DNA from 4 places in the Pseudomonas sp. NPDC090203 genome. Region 2 is predicted to be linked to each of the others. Evidence: predicted binding sites of a transcription regulator. Region 2 holds the regulator's gene; each other region holds the start of a gene.
What was found. The regulator sigma-54, encoded in region 2, starts transcription at its own class of promoters, with help from an activator protein. The targets are predictions, from matches to a motif close to ANTGGCATNNANNTTGCTNT.

Region 1 (5,178 bases), on a different contig from region 2:
CCAAGTTCAGCCGGCTCAATCCTCTGGCGGGGCTCAAGCGCATGGTCTCGCCCAAGGCGCTGATCGAACTGCTCAAGTCCCTGGCCAAGTTTTTCATCGTGTTGATCGTGGCCATCATGGTCCTGTCCAAGGACAAGAACGATCTGCTGGCCATTGCCCATGAACCCCTTGAACTGGCGGTGGCGCACAGTCTGCAACTGGTCGGCTGGAGTACCTTGTGGATGGCCTTCGGGCTGTTGATCATCGCTGCGGTGGACGTGCCGGTGCAGCTGTGGGAAGCCCACAAGAAGCTGCTGATGACCAAGCAGGAAGTGCGCGACGAGCACAAGGACAGCGAAGGGCGGCCAGAGGTCAAGCAGCGGATTCGCCAGTTGCAGCGCGAGATGTCGCAGCGACGGATGATGGCGGCGATCCCCGAAGCCGACGTCATCATCACCAACCCGACCCACTACGCCGTGGCGCTCAAATACGACTCCGAGAAGGGCGGCGCGCCGGTGCTGCTGGCCAAAGGCAGCGACTTCATCGCCCTGAAGATCCGCGAGATCGGGGCGCAGCATCAGATCCTGCTGCTCGAATCGCCGGCGCTGGCGCGTTCGATCTACTACAGCACCGAGCTTGAGCAGGAAATTCCGGCGGGGCTGTACTTGGCGGTGGCGCAGGTGCTGGCCTACGTGTACCAGATCCGCCAGTTCCACGCAGGCCGCGGCAAGCGTCCACCGCCGTTGAACGAGGATCTGCCGATTCCGCCGGATTTGCGGCGGGATTCTTAGGTTTGGTTTGAGTTGATGCTTTTTGGGTTGGCTTTGGATCGCCACATTGAAGCCCTTCGGGCGCGGTCGCGGGCAAGCGCGCTCCTACATTTTTTGCAACGTGCCGCATTCGGATGGACCGAGCGCATAGCCTTTGGCGCTGGCCAGAAAAACCTGACCCGTACGCCAAGGCTACCAACGCGGTCCATCAGGCCATGGCACGTTGCAACAAATGTAGGAGCGCGCTTGCCCGCGATAGGCCCGAAGGGCATCCATGTATCAATGTGCCGCCAGACAAATATGTCGACCCCAACACAATTCTGTATAGTGGCACTCTGACATTTTTCTCGCTTTCCCAGAGTTGGACAGAATTTTGCAATACCTGCGTTACAGCGCCTCTGGCGTCAAAAGTTTGATTTAACGCGCAGGTAGATAATCGGTGGATCGCTCTCAAATACTCACAAACGCACGCTCCGGACTGATCGGCCTGGGTCGTGGTCAGTTGGGTGTGCCGTTGTTGTTGCTGGTCATGCTGGCAATGATGATGTTGCCGATGCCGCCGTTCCTGCTGGACGTGTTCTTCACGTTCAACATCGCCTTGTCGATCGTCGTGCTGCTGGTCTGCGTCTACGCCCTGCGGCCGCTGGATTTTTCGGTGTTCCCCACCATCCTGCTGATCGCGACCTTGCTGCGCCTGGCGCTCAACGTGGCGTCCACTCGTGTGGTCATGCTCCACGGCCAGGACGGCCACGCCGCCGCCGGTAAGGTGATCCAGGCCTTCGGTGAGGTGGTGATCGGCGGTAACTACGTGGTCGGTATCGTGGTGTTCGCGATCCTGATGATCATCAACTTCGTGGTCGTGACCAAGGGTGCCGGTCGTATCTCCGAGGTGAGCGCGCGCTTCACCCTCGATGCGATGCCCGGCAAACAGATGGCCATCGACGCCGACCTCAACGCCGGCCTGATCGACCAGCCCGAAGCCAAGCGCCGTCGTCTGGAAGTCGCCCAGGAAGCCGAGTTCTACGGCTCCATGGACGGTGCCAGCAAGTTCGTGCGCGGTGACGCCATCGCCGGCCTCCTGATCCTGTTCATCAACCTCATCGGCGGCATGCTGGTGGGTATCCTGCAACACAACATGACTTTTGCCGACGCCGGCAAAGTGTACGCACTGTTAACCATTGGTGACGGTTTGGTGGCGCAACTGCCATCGCTGCTGCTCTCGACCGCTGCCGCGATCATGGTGACCCGCGCCTCGGGCTCCGAAGAAATGGGCAAGCTGGTCGGCCGCCAGATGTTCACCTCGCACAAGGCGCTGGCCGTCTCGGCAGGCATCATGATCGTCATGGGCCTGGTGCCGGGCATGCCGCACTTCTCGTTCATCAGCCTGGGCTTGGTGGCGGCGGGCGGTGCGTACCTGCTGTGGAAGAAACAGAACATGGTCAAGCTCGCGGCGATCCAGGAGGTCAAGCGTCAGCAGGACCTGCTGCCTTCGCCAACCCGCGCGCAGGAATCCAAGGAGCTGGGCTGGGACGACGTGACGCCGATCGACATGATCGGCCTGGAAGTGGGCTACCGCCTGATTCCGCTGGTGGACCGCAACCAGGGTGGTCAGTTGCTGGCGCGGATCAAGGGCGTGCGTAAGAAGTTGTCGCAGGAGTTGGGCTTTCTGATGCCAACCGTACACATTCGCGACAACCTGGACCTTGCGCCGAGCGCGTATCGTCTGACGCTGATGGGCGTGACCCTGGCCGAAGCCGAGATTTATCCGGATCGCGAGCTGGCGATCAACCCGGGTCAGGTATTTGGCAGCCTCAACGGCATCAATGCCAAAGACCCGGCGTTTGGCCTCGAGGCCGTCTGGATCGAAATCAGCCAGCGCGCCCAGGCGCAATCGCTGGGTTATACGGTGGTGGACGCCAGTACGGTAGTGGCCACTCACCTGAACCAGATTCTCTACAAACACTCACATGAATTGATCGGTCACGAAGAAGTCCAGCAATTGATGACGTTGCTGGCCAAAAGCTCGCCCAAACTGGCCGAGGAGCTGGTCCCTGGCGTGCTGTCGCTGTCGGCTTTGCTCAAGGTGCTGCAGGCGCTGCTGGCCGAGCAGGTTCCGGTGCGCGACATCCGCAGCATTGCCGAAGCCATCGCCAACAATGCCGCCCGGAGTCAAGATACCGCCGCGCTGGTGGCCGCCGTACGGGTCGGATTGTCCCGCGCAATCGTGCAAAGCATTGTCGGCATTGAGCCGGAGCTGCCTGTTATCACCCTGGAGCCAAGGTTGGAACAGATATTGCTCAATAGTCTGCAGAAGGCAGGTCAGGGTCAGGAAGAAGGCGTTCTGCTCGAACCGAGTATGGCTGAGAAACTTCAGCGCTCGTTGATCGAAGCGGCGCAGCGTCAGGAGATGCAGGGTCAGCCGGTAATTTTGTTGGTCGCAGGTCCGGTTCGCGCCATGTTGTCCCGCTTTGGACGCCTGGCGGTTCCGAACATGCATGTTTTGGCTTATCAGGAAATTCCTGACAATAAGCAAGTCACCATCGTAGCGACTGTCGGGCCGAACGGCTGAGGTAGTGAGTCATGCAAGTTAAGCGTTTTTTCGCCGCCGATATGCGTCAAGCCATGAAACTGGTTCGTGATGAGCTGGGCGCTGAAGCCGCCATCATCGGCAACCGGCGGATTGCCGGTGGCGTCGAGCTGACAGCCGCGCTGGACTACAAACTGTCTGCGCTGGCCCCGCGTGTGCCCAACGTCGAGCTCGAGGACGAGCTGCGCAAGACTCAGTCGCGCATCGTGACCGCACAGGCGGAGCTGACCAGCCGCAGCGAACTGGACACCGTCGCCAATCGCCAGCTGTTCGCAGGCATCGCCATGGACGACAGCAACAAGCAGATCGAGCCGACCCTGGACGAGCCGTTCCGCCCATCGATCCATGCCGCGATCGCGGCTGATCGTGCAGAGCGTGCCGAGCGTGCGGCGGCCGAGCCTGGCATCAGCCAGCGCGCCTACGAGTCGATGCGTTCGGAATTGAACGGCCTGCGTGAACTGCTGGAAGTCCAGCTCGGTTCGCTGGCCTGGAATCAACTGCAAGGCAGCCGCCCGCAACAGGCCAACCTGTGGCGTCGCCTGCAACGTGTTGGCCTGTCCGGCCCGCTGTCCCGTGACCTGCTGAACATGGTCCCGGACGTCGACGACCAGCCCCACGCCTGGCGCATGTTGCTGGCGCACCTGGCGCGCATGATCGTCACGCCCGACGTCGAGCCGCTCGAAGAGGGCGGGGTGATTGCCATGGTCGGACCTGCCGGAATGGGCAAGACCACCACACTGGCAAAACTTGCGGCGCGATATGTGTTGAAATACGGCGCGCAAAATATCGCGCTGGTGAGCATGGACAGCTTCCGTATCGGTGCCCAGGAGCAACTCAAGACGCTGGGCCGCATTCTCAATGTGCCGGTGACCCACGTCGATCCGGGCCAGTCCCTGGCTCAGGCGCTGGAGCCGCTGCTGCGCAAGCGCGTGGTGTTGATCGACACCGCAGGCCTGCAAGCCAGCGATCCTGCACTGCGTCTGCAGCTGGAAAGCCTGGCGGGCCGCGGCATCAAGGCGCGCAACTACCTGGTCCTGGCCACAACCAGCCAGAAGCAGGTGTTGACCGCCGCGTACCACAGTTACAAACGTTGCGGCCTGGCCGGGTGCATCCTGACCAAGCTGGACGAAACCGCAAGCCTGGGCGAAGTGCTCAGCCTTGCCGTGACACACGAGTTGCCCGTGGCCTATCTCACCGATGGCCCACGGATACCGGATGATCTGCATCTGCCACGTCGCCATCAGCTTGTAAGCCGGGCGGTGAGTGTTCAGATGCAGGAGGAGCCTAGCGAGGAAGCGATGGCGGATATGTTTGCGGATCTTTATCACAGCCCCGGCAAACGCGCGGGCTAGGTTAAGGAAAATGACATTGGAAAATACCTGCATCGATGGTCTGCCAGGCATTGTTCAGTCACTGAACGTGCAGCCCGAAATGTGGCTTAGGTCTAAGCAAGACAAGGTAAAAAATTAACATGGGCAGCATGCATCCCGTTCAGGTTATTGCGGTGACTGGTGGCAAAGGTGGCGTAGGCAAGACCAACGTGTCAGTGAACCTTTCGCTGGCACTGGCCGAGCTAGGGCGTCGCGTGATGTTGCTGGACGCCGATCTGGGTCTGGCCAACGTCGACGTATTGTTGGGCTTGACCCCTAAACGCACCCTGGCCGACGTCATCGAAGGCCGCTGCGAACTGCGCGATGTCCTGTTGCAGGGGCCTGGCGGTGTGCGCATCGTGCCGGCGGCGTCCGGCACTCAGAGCATGGTCCAGTTGACCCCGGCCCAGCATGCCGGCCTGATTCAGGCATTCAGCGACATCGGCGACAACCTGGACGTGCTGGTGATCGA
Region 2 (5,178 bases):
TCTTCGCCGATGCGTCGGGCAATCTCTTCGAGTACTGCTTTCTTGCTGCCGCCTGGCACGTTCACGAATGAACGGCCAGGGGTCAGGATATTTTCAAGTCGGATCATGGAGGGGGAGCGTCAGCGAGCGGCCGCACCTTTGAGGATGCTTTGCTGCTTTTCCTTATGTTTGAGCAGTTGTCTGTCCAGCTTGTCAGTGAGCAGGTCGATTGCCGCGTACATGTCATCATGCTCCGCATTGGCTACGACCTCTCCACCGTGGATATGCAGGGTGGCCTCGATCTTCTGTTTGAGTTTCTCGACGGCCATCGTCACCTGCACGTTGGTAATCTTGTCAAAGTGCCCTTCGAGCTTTTTCAGCTTCAGCTCGATGTACTCGCGCAGGGGCTTGGTCACTTCCAGTTGGTGTCCACTGATGTTGACTTGCATACAGCTTCTCCTTCGTTGCCAGTGCATTAAGAGGCAGGCTGAGTACCTGCCACTGGAACGCTGTGGCTCGTGACCTCTAGGTTCTAGTAAGAAAAGTCTTGAGACCCGGTCATGCTGCGCTGAAAACAGCCTTGCCTTACCTACGTCTTAAAACATTTCGTACAGAGCCTGCCTTTACATCAGTCGCTTGCGCTCGCTCGAAGGGGCTATCCCTAAGGATTCGCGATACTTGGCGACTGTGCGACGGGCCACTTGGATGCCTTGTGCCTCCAGTAAACCAGCGATCTTGCTGTCACTCAACGGCTTTTTCTGATTTTCCGCGGCAACCAGTTTCTTGATGATCGCGCGAATGGCCGTGGACGAGCATTCACCGCCCTCGGAGGTGCTCACGTGGCTGGAGAAGAAGTACTTCAGTTCGTAAATGCCGCGAGGCGTGTGCATGAACTTTTGCGTGGTGACCCGCGAGATCGTCGATTCGTGCATGCCCACCGCCTCGGCGATGTCGTGCAGGACCAACGGCTTCATCGCCTCGTCGCCGTACTCCAGGAAGCCGCGCTGGTGCTCGACGATCTGGGTCGCGACTTTCATCAGGGTTTCATTGCGGCTTTGCAGGCTCTTGATGAACCAGCGCGCTTCCTGCAACTGGTTGCGCATGAAGGTGTTGTCGGCGCTGGTGTCGGCACGACGCACGAAACCTGCGTACTGCGGGTTCACTCGCAGGCGCGGCACGGCTTCCTGGTTCAGCTCCACCAGCCAGCGCTCGTTGTCCTTGCGCACGATCACGTCGGGCACCACGTACTCGGCTTCGCTGGATTCGATCTGCGAGCCAGGACGCGGGTTGAGGCTCTGGACCAGTTCGATGACCTGGCGCAGGTCATCTTCCTTGAGCTTCATGCGGCGCATCAGTTGCGAGTAGTCGCGGCTGCCCAGCAAGTCGATGTAGTCACTGACCAGGCGCTGGGCTTCGGCCAGCCACGGGGTTTTGGCAGGCAACTGGCGCAATTGCAGCAGCAGGCATTCGCTCAGGGTGCGGGCGCCGATGCCGGCGGGCTCGAACTGTTGAATGCGGTGCAGGACGGCTTCGATTTCGTCCAGCTCGATGTCCAGTTCCGGGTCGAACGCGTCGAGCAGCTCTTCCAGGGACTCGTCCAGGTAGCCCTGGTTGTTGATGCAGTCGATCAGCGTGACGGCGATCAGGCGGTCAGTGTCGGACATCGGCGCCAGGTTCAGTTGCCACAGCAGATGGCTTTGCAGGCTTTCGCCGACCGAGGTGCGGGTGGTGAAGTCCCACTCGTCATCGTCGTTGCTGGGCAGGCTGCTGGCGCTGGTCTGGTAGATGTCTTCCCAGGCGGTGTCGACCGGCAGTTCGTTGGGGATGCGCTCGCTCTCGCTCCACTCGCCGTCTTCGAGATTGTCGACGGTGGGGGCGGATTCCTGGTAGGTCGGTTCCTGAACGTCGGCGTTGGGCTTGTTTTCGATGTTGTCGGCCATCGGGTCGGCATTATCGAAGTCGTCGCCTTCTTCCTGGCGTTCCAGCATGGGGTTGGACTCCAGTGCCTCCTGGATTTCCTGTTGGAGATCCAGCGTGGACAATTGGAGCAAGCGGATGGCCTGTTGCAGCTGCGGTGTCATCGTCAGCTGCTGGCCCATTCTCAAGACTAGCGAAGGTTTCATGGCAGGGGCTTAACACCTTATTCGCCGGCGCATCCGCGCCATCCACTACTGGGCGCCGGGGCGCCAAATTAAGCAAATTATATGCCTGAAACCGAAGTGTTTGCCTAGGGTGTGGCGACAATTAATCCGGGGTTGGCGATGAGGCGCATGCAGCGGTCGCCGGCCAACCCCTTGTCAGCCCCCTGTTTACAGGCGGAACTCGTGGCCGAGATACACTTCCTTGACCAACTGGTTGGCCAGGATGGTTTCAGCGTCACCTTCTGCAATCAGCTGCCCGTCGTTGACGATGTAGGCGGTTTCGCAGATGTCGAGGGTTTCGCGCACGTTGTGGTCGGTGATCAGAACGCCGATACCCTTCGCCTTGAGATGGTAGATGATCTGCTTGATATCGCCCACGGAGATCGGGTCGACACCGGCGAATGGCTCGTCGAGCAGGATGAACTTCGGTGCGGTGGCCAGTGCGCGGGCGATTTCGACACGACGACGCTCACCACCGGACAGGCTCATGCCCAGGTTGTCGCGGATATGCGTGATGTGGAATTCCTGCAGCAGGCTTTCCAGTTCCTTGCGACGTCCTGCACGATCCAGTTCCTTGCGGGTTTCCAGGATCGCCATGATGTTGTCCGACACCGACAGCTTGCGGAAGATCGAGGCTTCCTGCGGCAGGTAGCCGATGCCGGCACGGGCACGCCCGTGCATCGGCTGGTGGCTGACGTCCTGTTCGTCGATCAGCACGCGGCCCTGGTCGGCCTGCACCAGGCCGACGATCATGTAGAAGCAGGTGGTCTTGCCCGCACCGTTGGGGCCGAGCAGGCCAACGATCTGGCCGCTGTCGATGGACAGGCTGACGTCACGTACCACCTGGCGGCTTTTGTAGGCCTTGGCCAGGTGTTGGGCTTTCAGCGTCGCCATTACTGCGCCTTCTGCTGGTCGGTTTTCTTTTTCGGCTGGATCACCATGTCGACGCGAGGACGCGCTTCGGTGACCTTGCTGCCGGTGGCGCGGCCAGCGCTGGCCAGCTTGCGCACGGTGTCATAGACGATCTTCTCGCCCTGGGTCACGTTGTTGTCCTTGTCGATGACCTTGGCCTTGTCGATCAGCACGATGCGGTTTTGCGGCGCATGGTACTGGATCGTCACGCCCCAGCCCTGAACGGGTTTGGGGTCGCCAGCGGTCTGCAACTGCTCGAAGTAGGCCAGGTTGCCCACCGAGGTCACGACGTCGATGTCACCTTGCGGGGTGCGGGTCATGGTCACCTTGTTGCCGGTGACCTTCATCGAGCCCTGAGTAATGATCACATTACCGGTGTAGGTGGCGATGCCTTGCTTGTCATCGAGCTGGGCGTCGTCGGCCTGAATGCGGATAGGCTGATCCTGATCGTTCGGCAGAGCCCAGGCGCTCACGCTTCCCAGTGCTGCGCCCAGGCCGAGCAAAATAGGGAGGGTTTTAAGGAGCCTCATACTGTCCTCTTGCGTTCGATAGCAGGTGTATCCTGCTTTCTTTTAGATAGGCTTTCATACCCGTACCGGTGCTCACGCCGTTGAAGCCGTCGATTCTAACGGGTTGGGCCGTTTCCGCATATTGCTTCTGAGGGAAGACAGTCATGCGGGTGCTGGTGATGATGGTGGTGCGGTTCTGTTCGTCGGTGCGGTTGATGCGCACGTTGTCGATCAGCTCGACATGATCGCCGCCCGGGGAAACCTCGGCGCGTACGCTCTGTACATGCCACGGAAACTCGGTGCCACGGTACATCTGCAGCACAGGGGTGGTCATCAGGGTCACGTCGGTAGCCTTCAGGTGCTCGACCTTGTCCGCCGTCAGGTCGTACTGCTGGGTGCCGTCGGGCAGGTACTGGATGCTGTGGGCGTTCATCGCATAGTAGTCGATGGCGCTCTCGTCCACGGCAACCTTTGGCTGGTCCATGAAGCTTTCCGGGCTGATGTTCCAGTAGCCGGCCGCTGCAAGCAGCAGTCCCAGTGCACCGAAGATCAGAAATGTGCGAAATCTTTTGCTCAGCATAAGTACGCTTCTATAAGTAGGCGGCGTGGGCCGCTTCGAGGTTGCCCTGGGCGTTCAGGATCAGCTCGCAGAATTCCCGGGCAGCGCCTTCGCCGCCCCGTGCCCGGGTAACGCCGTGTGCATGCTCGCGCACAAAACCTGCGGCGTTGGCCACGGCCATGCCCAGGCCTACCCGGCGAATCACCGGCAGGTCGGGCAGGTCGTCACCCAGATAGGCAACCTGTTCATAGCTCAGGTTCAATTGCGCCAGCAGTTCATCGAGCACCACCAGCTTGTCTTCACGGCCCTGGTACAGATGGGCGATACCCAGGTTTTTGGCGCGACGCTCGACGACCGGGGTCTTGCGACCGCTGATGATAGCGGTGGTCACGCCGGAATTGATCAGCATCTTGATGCCTTGACCGTCCAGGGTGTTGAAGGTCTTGAACTCGCTGCCGTCTTCAAGGAAGTAAAGGCGACCGTCAGTGAGGACGCCATCGACATCGAACACTGCCAGCTTGATCTGTTTGCCGCGTTGCATCAGGTCGTTCATATCACCGCTCATTTACATGACTCCCGCGCGCAGCAGGTCCTGGAGGTTGAAGGCGCCCACCGGACGGTCGGTTTCATCCACCACGATCAGCGCGCTGATCTTGTTGTCTTCCATGATTTTAAGGGCTTGTGCCGCGAGCATGTCCGGGCGGACGGTCTTGCCGTGCACGGTCATCACTTCGTCGATGGTCGCCTGGCGAATATCGATAGGGCGGTCCAGCGTACGGCGCAAGTCGCCGTCGGTGAAGATCCCGGCCAGGCGTCCGTCGGTCTCGACGATGGCGGTCATGCCCAGGCCCTTGCGGGTCATTTCCATCAGCGAGTCGCGCAGCAGTGTTCCGCGCGCCACCACAGGCAGCTCGCCACCGGTGTGCATCACGTGCTCAACCTTGAGCAGCAGGCGGCGGCCAAGGGCGCCACCTGGATGGGAGAAGGCGAAATCTTCGGCGGTAAAACCGCGTGCGTCGAGCAGGGCCACTGCCAGTGCGTCGCCCATGACCAGTGCCGCCGTGGTCGAGGAGGTCGG
Region 3 (5,178 bases), on a different contig from region 2:
GTCGAACAGGTCGAAGATCTGGTCCAGAACCCAGTCAGGACGCGCGCCCGGACGGTCAACCTTGTTGATCACGACGATCGGCTTCAGACCGGCTTCGAAAGCCTTCTTGGTCACGAAACGGGTTTGCGGCATAGGGCCGTCTTGAGCGTCGACCAGCAGCAGAACGGAGTCGACCATCGACATCACGCGCTCTACTTCACCGCCGAAGTCGGCGTGGCCAGGGGTGTCGACGATGTTGATGTGGTAGCCATTCCAGTTGATCGCGGTGTTCTTCGCGAGAATGGTAATACCGCGCTCTTTTTCCTGGTCGTTGGAGTCCATCACGCGTTCGTCGTTGAGCTCGTTGCGCTCAAGAGTGCCGGACTGACGCAGGAGCTTGTCGACGAGGGTAGTCTTACCATGGTCAACGTGAGCAATGATGGCGATGTTACGTAGATTTTCGATCACTTGTGTATCTCGATCAGAGGATTCGGTGAGCTGACTGATTGTAGCCAGCTATGAAAGCGAACAACCGGCGAAAGCCGTTACGGCTGACGACTGGTGTCGGGGGGCCGGTGACGCAAGCCACAGGCAAACAGCCCCGGGCACTTAGCTCGGTCGATAAACGCGCACATTGGCATGCCCCTCACTGAGCAGATGGTGAGCATGCAGGCGACTCATGACGCCTTTGTCGCAATAGAGCAGGTACTGGCGCGTGTCATCCAGTTCCTTGAAACGGCTGTTCAATGCAAAGAACGGCAGCGTTTGTACTTCGATGCCTGCCAGCTCCAGCGGGCGGTCTTCGGCTTCATCCGGGTGACGGATGTCGATGACCACTTGTCCGGCCAGGGCCTGGCTGACTTCCTCGACCTGGACGTCCTGGCCCAATTCCTCGATCACGCGGTCGATGGGCACCAGACGGGCGTTTTCGAGCGCACGCTCGAGCACGGCCATGTCGAACTCTTTTTCTTCATGCTCGACGCGGTGGCGCTTGGCTGCCGTTTTCGGGTTCACCGAAATCACGCCGCAGTATTCAGGCATGTGGCGGGCAAAAGCGCCGGTGCCGATCTGATCGGCCTCATCGATGATGTCCTGCTTGTGACTGGCGATCAGCGGGCGCAAGACCAGCTTTTCCGTCACGCAATCGATGACCGACAGGTTGGGCAGCGTCTGGCTGGACACCTGGGAAATCGCCTCGCCGGTGACCAGCGCGTCGATTTCCAGCCGGTCGGCAATATTGGTCGCAGCGCGCAACATCATACGCTTCAATACTACGCCCATATGACTGTTATCGACTTTTCCGAGAATTTCTCCCAGAACTTCCTCGAACGGTACGCTGACGAACAGCACGCGCTGGGAACTGCCGTACTTCTTCCAGATGAAGTGCGCGACTTCCATCACGCCCAGCTCATGGGCCCTGCCGCCCAGGTTGAAGAAGCAGAAATGGCTCATCAGGCCGCGGCGCATCACGTGGTAAGCCGCTACCGTGGAGTCGAAACCGCCGGACATCAGTACCAGGGTCTGCTCCAGCGAGCCCAGCGGGTAACCGCCGATGCTGTTGTGCTGGCTGTGGATCACGTACAGGCGCTGGTCGCGGACTTCGATCCGCACCTCGACCTCGGGGTCCTTGAGGGAGATGCCGGCCGCACCGCACTCGCGACGCAGCTTGCTGCCCACGTAGCGCTCGACGTCCATGGAGCTGAAGTCATGGTGGCCGCCGCGCTTGCAGCGTACCGAGAAAATCTTGCCGGGCAGGGCATCGCCGAAGTGCAGTTTGCACTTCTCATAGATGTCGTCCATGTCGCCCAGCGGGTACTGATCGACCTGCAGGAAATGCGCGATGCCGGGCATGCAGCTCAGGCGCTCGGTCATTTCGTGCAAAATTTTCGCGTCCTCGACCCTGGTTTCGACCTCGAGGTTGTCCCACACGCCATCGACCACCAGCGCCGGGTCCAGATCACGGAGCACGGTGCGGATGTTCTTGGCCAGCTGCTTGATGAAGCGCTTGCGTACAGGCCGGCTTTTGATGGTGATTTCCGGGAAAACTTTAACGATTAGTTTCATGAAAACAGCGCGCGAGGTGCCGGTCGAAAAAGGGGGGCGCGGATTATAGCGGAAATTGCTCAAGGTTTGACCAACTATCTCACAGCCAATCATCAGCGCACCAAAATGGCACTGTATACAATCCATGAGCACCAATAAGGTGCATTGATTTTCACAATTGCGACGTTTAACGCCCTAAAACAGGTGGTTTTCGCGGAAAAACCCATGACGGGGCACTGGCATGCAAATTGCTCCCTTGTGAGGCAGGTTGCCTTGGCCGACTATTCGCGCCCGGCATCACCCAAATTTAAGGGCCCACAACTACCCGCCCTAATCCACCCCGGAGGACAACATGTCGAAGTCGGTTCAACTCATCAAAGATCATGACGTTAAGTGGATTGATCTGCGCTTCACGGACACCAAAGGTACTCAGCACCACGTGACCATGCCTGCTCGCGATGCGCTGGAAGATGACTTCTTTGAAGTCGGCAAAATGTTCGACGGTTCGTCCATCTCCGGCTGGAAAGGCATCGAAGCCTCCGACATGATCCTGCTGCCAGACGACGAAACCGCCGTTCTGGACCCGTTCACCGAAGAGCCGACCCTGATCCTGGTTTGCGACATCATCGAACCTTCGACCATGCAAGGTTACGACCGCGACCCACGCGCCATCGCTCACCGCGCCGAAGAGTACCTGAAGACCACCGGCATCGGTGACACCGTATTCGCAGGCCCAGAGCCAGAATTCTTCATCTTCGACGAAGTGAAGTTCAAGTCCGACATCTCCGGCTCCATGTTCAAGATCTTCTCCGAACAAGGCTCCTGGATGTCCGACCAGGACGTCGAAGGCGGCAACAAAGGCCACCGTCCTGGCGTCAAGGGTGGTTACTTCCCTGTTCCTCCGTTCGACCACGACCACGAAATCCGCACCGCAATGTGCAACGCCCTGGAAGAAATGGGCCAGGTCGTCGAAGTTCACCACCACGAAGTGGCAACCGCTGGCCAGAACGAAATCGGCACCCGCTTCAACACCCTGGTGAAGAAGGCTGACGAAGTTCAGACCCTGAAGTACGTTGTACACAACGTTGCCGACGCTTACGGCCGCACCGCTACCTTCATGCCTAAGCCTCTGTACGGCGACAACGGGTCGGGTATGCACGTTCACATGTCCATCGCCAAAGATGGCAAGAACACCTTCGCTGGCGAAGGCTATGCCGGCCTGTCCGACACCGCTCTGTACTTCATCGGCGGTATCATCAAGCACGGTAAGGCACTGAACGGCTTCACCAACCCGTCGACCAACTCCTACAAGCGTCTGGTCCCAGGTTTCGAAGCTCCAGTGATGCTGGCCTACTCGGCTCGCAACCGTTCCGCCTCGATCCGCATTCCTTACGTCTCCAGCCCACGTGGCCGTCGTATCGAAGCTCGCTTCCCGGATCCGGCTGCCAACCCATACCTGGCTTTCGCAGCTCTGCTGATGGCCGGCCTGGACGGTATCCAGAACAAGATCCACCCAGGCGATGCTGCTGACAAGAACCTGTACGACCTGCCGCCTGAAGAGGCCAAAGAGATCCCACAAGTTTGCGGCAGCCTGAAAGAAGCCCTGGAAGAGCTGGACAAAGGCCGTGCGTTCCTGACCAAGGGCGGCGTTTTCAGCGACGACTTCATCGATGCCTACATCGCTCTGAAATCGGAAGAAGAAATCAAGGTACGTACCTTCGTACACCCACTGGAATACGAGCTGTACTACAGCTGCTGATCCGGTGACGCTGGCGCAAGCCGCGTGATTTGAAAGAGGCCTCCTTCGGGAGGCCTTTTTTATGCCCGCGATTTTGTCCGCAGCATAAAACGCGCTATCAAGGGCAATATCCTGATATCGCACACTCACCGAATGATCAGGGGATAATCGCCAGCACGGCACGACGCGCTTTCCCCCTCAAGAAGGACCCCGACATGTTCAAGCCCATCGCCTACATCCTCACGACCCTGGTCCTGATCTCAGGCTGCGCCACGGCGACGTCCCCCGCGCCTGCAGCGCTGCGCCCCCTGATCGATGCCCTGGGCCAGCGGGCGGAAGTGGCCAACGATGTCGCGCTGAGCAAGTGGTACAGCGGCAAGGCGGTGCAGGACAGCGAGCGCGAGCAGCAGGTGATCCTCAATGCCGAAAATCAGGCCACGGCCTACGGTTTGGCCAAGGACGATGTACGTCGCTTCATGACCGCGCAAATCGAAGCCAACAAGCAGGTGCAGTACGCCCGCATCGCCCAGTGGCACGCGACCGCGCAGGTTCCCGCCGAGCCCGCCGCCAGCGCCTTTCAAGGTATTCGCGCCCGTCTCGACACCCTGCAACCGGTGATGATGCAGAAGTACGCAGCCTTCCTGCCCTGGCAACATGACGCCGCCTGCCCGGACTGGGTACAGGCGGAAATACACCGTCACACATCAGACCCGATCATCGTGACCGCAATGCAGACCGCCACGGCTACCCTGTGCAGTGCCCCCGGAAAAGCCTGAGCCCAGGCTCGCCGCGAATGACACGATGGCCACGCTTTGCTCTATGCTGGCGCCTGTGCCGCGCGTCGTACGTGCGCGGCACAACCAGTCGTTCTCCTGATCGTGGTACTGGAGCAGTCATGCGTCAAAGCCTTGCCCTTTTGCTGCTGTTTTTAGCCTTGCCCGCCGTCGCGCAGATCTACAAGTACACCGACGCCAACGGCAACACGGCGTACACCAATCAGCCGCCCGATGGCATCAAGGCCCAGACGGTGGATCTGCCGCCGCTCAACAGCGTGCCCACCAACACGCCCCCGGCCCCGTCCGGTGCGCCTGCGCCACAGGGCCAGGCACCGCAGAACACAGCGGCCTATCAGGTGCTCGCCTTGACCGACCTGCCCACCGAGGAGGCGCTTCGGGCCAACAACGGCAACTTCACCGTTGGCGTGGCGATTCAGCCGCGCCTGCAACAGGGCCATCTGCTGCAACTGATCATCGACGGCAAGCCTTACGGCCAGCCGACCAACGTGCCGCGCATGCAGGTGATGGAAATCGACCGTGGCGAACACAGCCTCTCGGTGGCAGTACTCCAAGGCAACCAGGCGATCCAGCAAAGCCAGACCATCAACCTGACAGTGCAGCGGGTCCATGTCGGCAAGCCTT
Region 4 (5,178 bases), on a different contig from region 2:
GGTCCGTGGCGAACAGCTCGGCGTGGCGCGGGCGCATGCCGCCGTTGCCGCACACATACAGGTTCCAGCCGTTCTCGGTGGCGATCACGCCGATATCCTTGCTCTGGGCCTCGGCGCATTCGCGGGTGCAACCGGACACCGCGAACTTGAGCTTGTGTGGCGAGCGCAGGCCTTTGTAGCGATCCTCGATGGTCAGTGCCATCTGCACACTGTCCTGCACGCCATAACGACACCAGGTACTGCCGACGCAGGATTTCACCGTGCGCGTCGATTTGCCATAGGCGTGGCCGGTCTCGAAACCGGCGGCGATCAGTTCGGCCCAGATGTCCGGCAGCTCATGCAATTGCGCACCGAACAGGTCGATGCGCTGGCCGCCGGTGATCTTGGTGTACAGGTCGTATTTCTTCGCCACCGCGCCAATGGCAATCAGGCCGTCCGGGGTGATTTCCCCCGCCGGAATGCGCGGCACCACTGAGTAGGTGCCGTTCTTCTGCATGTTGGCCATGAAGGTGTCGTTGGTGTCCTGCAGCGGCACCAGCGTAGGGTCCATGATCGGCTTGTTCCAGCAGGACGCAAGGATCGACCCGACCACCGGTTTGCAGATGTCGCAACCGACATGACCCTTGCCGTGGAGCGCCAGCATCCGCTCGAAACTCTCGATGTTCTCGACACGGGCGAAGGCGTAAAGCTCCTGGCGAGTGAACGCGAAGTGCTCGCACAGGCTCTTGTCCACCGCCACGCCACGGGCGATCAGTTCGTGCTCGAACACACTCTTGAGCAAGGCCGAACAGCCGCCGCAACCGGTGGCCGCCTTGGTGCAGGCCTTAAGCCCGGCAAGGTCGGTGCAGCCGCCGTCGATGGCCGAGCAGATCGAAGCCTTGCTGACGTTGTGGCAGGAACAGATGGTCGCCGTGGCGGGCAGCGCGTCTGCGCCCAGGGTCGGTGCGCCTTCGCTTTGCGGCAGGATCAGGCTCGACGGATCGGCCGGCAGCTTGATGCCGTTCTGCGCGTATTGCAGCAGGGTGTCGTAGTAACTGTTGTCGCCGACCAGTACCGCGCCCAGCACCTGCTTGCCATCGGCGGACACCACCAGGCGGCGGTAGGTCGAGGTGGCTTCGTCGATATAGCGATAGCTGCGCGCACCGGTCAGGGCGCCGTGGGCATCGCCGATGGAACCGACATCCACGCCGAGCAGCTTGAGTTTGGTCGACATGTCGGCGCCGAAGAAGGGTTCGGCGTCCAGGTCGCACAACTGCGCGGCGACGCTGCGGGCCATCTGGTAGCCCGGCGCGACGAGGCCGAAGATGCTGCCATTCCACGCGGCGCACTCACCGATGGCGAAGATGTCGGCGTCGTTGGTGCGGCAGTGCTCGTCGATGGCAACGCCGCCCCGTGGGCCCAGCTCCAGTTCGCACTGGCGGGCGAGTGCGTCCTGAGGACGGATGCCGGCGGAGAACACGATCAGATCGGTTTCGAGGAACTCATCCCCGGCGAAGTTCATGCGGTAGCGCAGTTCCTGGCCTGCACTGATCGACTGGGTGGCGCGTGACAGGTGCACGCCGACGCCCAAGGCTTCGATGCGCGCCTTCAGCGCAGCCCCGCCCAGATCGTCCAGTTGCACCGGCATCAGGCGCGGGGCGAACTCCACCACATGGGCTTCCAGGCCCAGGGACTTGAGGGCGTTCGCCGCTTCCAGCCCCAACAGGCCACCGCCGACCACCACGCCTCGCTTGGCGTTGGCGGCTGCGGCGCGAATGGTGTCCAGGTCGTCCAGGGTGCGATAGACCAGGCGCGAGTGGCCTTCGGCGCCTTCGATCGGTGGCACAAACGGGTAGGAGCCGGTGGCCAGCACCAGTTTGTCGAAGCCGAACGCGCCCTTGGCGGTAATCACTTCGCGGCGGGCCCGGTCGATTTCCAGCACGGGCACGCCCAGGTGCAGGGTCAGGCCGGGTTGCTCATAGAGAGAGGCATCGCTCAGGGCCAGTGACTCGGCATCGCGGCCGCCAAAGTATTCCGACAGGTGCACGCGGTCGTAGGCGCGCTGATCTTCTTCGCCGAACACATGGATGCGATAGCGCTCAAGGGCACCGGCGGCGATCAGTTGTTCGACGCAGTGATGCCCGACCATCCCGTTACCCACGACGATCAGGGTTTCCAGATCTTTTACAGAGGCGACTGTGGTGTTCATATCGAGTCCCGGCCGAGGCCAATCAGGTTTTTTCGAAGCAAAAAAAAGGCGCCCGGAACCGTTGGGTTCCAGGCGCCTTTGCCTGTTCTTTTAGGGGTTGGCACTCGACCACAGTGTCGGCGCAACCTGTAAGCCCGTGCCTTGAAGGCGGACGATCATCGTTGACCGACCCGGGCTGCCCGCGTTTTGAGGCGGGGCTTGGGGGGAGTGAAGCAATGGGTGTGCCAGTGCGCTGCTACGCCTGTGATTCTGCCCGCCAGGGCGTAGGAGCGCGCTTGCCCGCGATCTGCCGGGAACCGGCAATAAATCAGCCACTTCGGTTGTTTCAGGTGCACCGCGGTTGCCGGGTTTTCTGCCGCTTTGCGGCAGGTCGCGGGCAAGCGCGCTCCTACAAGAGCGGTGGTCTCGGTAGGCACGAAAAGGGTGCGATTTCCCCTGTGGCGCCCCATCGTGATGCCGACTGCGCGCCACCTCTCCGTAGCAGCACGGCTTGCCGGCGGGAGCGTCCGTGAAATGCAATAAATGGCCTGCCCTTTGCAAAGCCACCTACATGGGCAGTCAACGCCGATTGCCATTTCCACGACAAAGGCGCCGTGTGCTCCCCGTTTTCGACGAGGGGGGAACAGGGCGTCTTTTTTGTTTTCGGGAAATGGAAATATGGCCAGCAACGATGTGCGAAGCGTGTGTCCTTATTGCGGTGTCGGCTGCGGCATCGTCATGCAGGTGGAAAATAACCGGGTGATCAAGGTCAGCGGCGACAAGTCCCACCCCAGCAACTTCGGCCGCCTGTGCACCAAGGGCACCACGGCGGGCCAGGCCCTCGTCGAGTCCGGGCGCATGGAAGACGCCTGGCTGCGCCATGCCCGCCATCAGGAACCGGTGCGCAGCGACATGGCCGACGCGATCCGCGAAACGGGTTCACGGCTGCGCGCGATCCTCGACCGCGATGGCCCCGATGCCCTGGCTTTCTATGTGTCCGGCCAGATGTCGCTGGAGGCGCAGTATCTGGTCAATAAACTGGCCAAGGGTTTCGTGGGCACCAACAACATCGAGTCCAACTCGCGGCTGTGCATGGCCAGCGCAGGCAGTGGCTACAAACTGTCGCTGGGCTCCGATGGCCCGCCGGGCTCCTACGACGACTTTGACAAGGCCGACCTGTTTTTCGTGATCGGCGCCAACATGGCCGACTGTCACCCGATCCTGTTCCTGCGCATGATGGACCGGGTCAAGGCCGGGGCGAAGCTGATCGTGGTCGACCCGCGCCGCAGCGCCACCGCCGACAAGGCTAGTCTGTTCCTGCAAATCAAACCCGGCACCGACCTGGCACTGCTCAACGGCCTGCTGCGCCTGTTGCTGGAGAACGGCGACGTCGATGCCCGGTTCATCGCTTCATATACCCAGGGCTGGGAGGCCATGCCAGGTTTTCTCGCCGACTACACCCCGGACAAGGTATCGCTCATCACGGGCCTGACAGAAGCCGACATTCGCAAGGCCGCCGAGATGATCGGTCAGGCACCGGAGTGGATGAGCTGCTGGACCATGGGCCTGAACCAGAGCACCCACGGCACCTGGAACACCAACGCGCTGTGCAACCTGCACCTGGCCACCGGCGCGATCTGCCGCCCCGGCAGCGGGCCGTTTTCCCTCACCGGGCAGCCCAATGCCATGGGCGGACGCGAGATGGGCTACATGGGGCCGGGTCTGCCCGGGCAGCGCTCGGTGCTGGTCGAGGACGAGCGCCAGTTCATCGAAGACCTGTGGGCGATTCCACGGGGCAGCCTGGGCCAGAAGCTCGGCGGCGGCACCATCGACATGTTCCAGCAGATGCGCGACGGTACGATCAAGGCCTGCTGGATCATCTGCACTAACCCGGTGGCCAGCGTTGCCAATCGCACCACAGTGATCGAAGCGTTGCAGGCCGCTGAGCTGGTGATCACCCAGGATGCGTTTCTGGACACTGAAACCAATCGCTACGCCGACATCCTCCTGCCTGGTGCGCTGTGGGCCGAGGCCGAGGGGGTCATGATCAACTCCGAGCGCAACCTGAACCTGACCCAGAAAGCGGTTGACGCACCGGGCCAGGCTTTGCCGGACTGGCAGATCATCGCTCTCGTCGCCTGTGAAATGGGCTTCGGCGAGGCCTTCGGTTACACCAGCGCCGAAGAAGTGTTCGAGGAAATCAAACAGGCCTGCAACCCGAAAACCGGCTACGACATTCGCGGCGCCAGTTACGCGCGGCTGCGTGAACAACCGCTGCAATGGCCCTGCGCCCCCGGTGACGAAAACACGCGCAACCCGATCCGCTACCTGAAAGACGCCGCCATCCGCTTCGCCACCGAGAGCGGCAAGGCCATGTTCTTGCCGCGCCCGCACATGCCCCCGGCGGAAATGCCCAACGATGATTTCCCCATGGTGCTCAACACCGGCCGGGTCCAGCACCAGTGGCACACCCTGACCAAGACCGGAAAAATCCCCACCCTGAACAAGCTCAACCCCGGCCCCTTCGTCGAAATCCATCCCGATGATGCGCAGGTCTTGGGCATCAGGGACAAGGACGCGGTCGAGATCCGATCCACCCGAGGGCAGGCGGTGTTGCCTGCGGTGGTCACGGATCGCGTTCGCCCCGGCAACTGTTTTGCGCCGTTTCACTGGAACGACCGGTACGGCGAGCACCTGGCGATCAACGCGGTGACCAGCGACGCCATCGACCCGATTTCCCGCCAGCCCGAATTCAAGTTCTGTGCGGTGGCCCTGAAGAAGGTCGAGTTGATCGGCCACCGTTTCCTTGACCTGCCTGACACGGTTGACGAGCCAGTGGATGCCTGCGAAGGCGAGCCGCTGCTGACCCTGCTGTGGGCTTCGCAGACCGGCAATGCGGAAACCCTGGCCAAGCGTTATGGCAGCCATCTGCGCACCGCTGGTGTGGCCGTGCAGGTAGCGGCCATGGACAGTTTTCCGCCGGCGCGATTGAGCCAGGTGGAGAACCTCGC

Region 1: flhA (flagellar biosynthesis protein FlhA) is a predicted target of sigma-54. The motif match lies at 1,084-1,103, and genes of this name have one in related genera.
Region 3: glnA (glutamate--ammonia ligase) is a predicted target of sigma-54. The motif match lies at 2,258-2,277, and genes of this name have one in related genera.
Region 4: nirB (nitrite reductase large subunit NirB) is a predicted target of sigma-54. The motif match lies at 2,398-2,417, and genes of this name have one in related genera.

What each region holds. Positions count from the first base shown of each region.
Region 1 is NZ_JBIVCV010000006.1:297,588-302,765, reverse strand. It holds gene flhB (flagellar biosynthesis protein FlhB) at 1-770, shown strand, start outside; gene flhA (flagellar biosynthesis protein FlhA) at 1,189-3,318, shown strand; gene flhF (flagellar biosynthesis protein FlhF) at 3,330-4,688, shown strand; gene fleN (flagellar synthesis regulator FleN) at 4,808-5,178, shown strand, end outside.
Region 2 is NZ_JBIVCV010000007.1:221,086-226,263, reverse strand. It holds gene ptsN (PTS IIA-like nitrogen regulatory protein PtsN) at 1-107, opposite strand, end outside; gene hpf (ribosome hibernation-promoting factor, HPF/YfiA family) at 120-428, opposite strand; gene ACIPO9_RS14510 (RNA polymerase factor sigma-54) at 603-2,102, opposite strand; gene lptB (LPS export ABC transporter ATP-binding protein) at 2,289-3,014, opposite strand; gene lptA (lipopolysaccharide transport periplasmic protein LptA) at 3,014-3,562, opposite strand; gene lptC (LPS export ABC transporter periplasmic protein LptC) at 3,549-4,121, opposite strand; gene kdsC (3-deoxy-manno-octulosonate-8-phosphatase KdsC) at 4,132-4,665, opposite strand; gene ACIPO9_RS14485 (KpsF/GutQ family sugar-phosphate isomerase) at 4,666-5,178, opposite strand, start outside.
Region 3 is NZ_JBIVCV010000017.1:125,596-130,773, reverse strand. It holds partial or broken gene ACIPO9_RS24660 (GTP-binding protein) at 1-447, opposite strand, end outside; gene thiI (tRNA uracil 4-sulfurtransferase ThiI) at 589-2,043, opposite strand; gene glnA (glutamate--ammonia ligase) at 2,375-3,781, shown strand; gene ACIPO9_RS24645 (chorismate mutase) at 3,976-4,536, shown strand; gene ACIPO9_RS24640 (DUF4124 domain-containing protein) at 4,656-5,178, shown strand, end outside; gene ACIPO9_RS24635 (DUF4124 domain-containing protein) at 5,164-5,178, shown strand, end outside.
Region 4 is NZ_JBIVCV010000009.1:5,875-11,052, forward strand. It holds gene nirB (nitrite reductase large subunit NirB) at 1-2,188, opposite strand, end outside; gene ACIPO9_RS16580 (molybdopterin-dependent oxidoreductase) at 2,846-5,178, shown strand, end outside.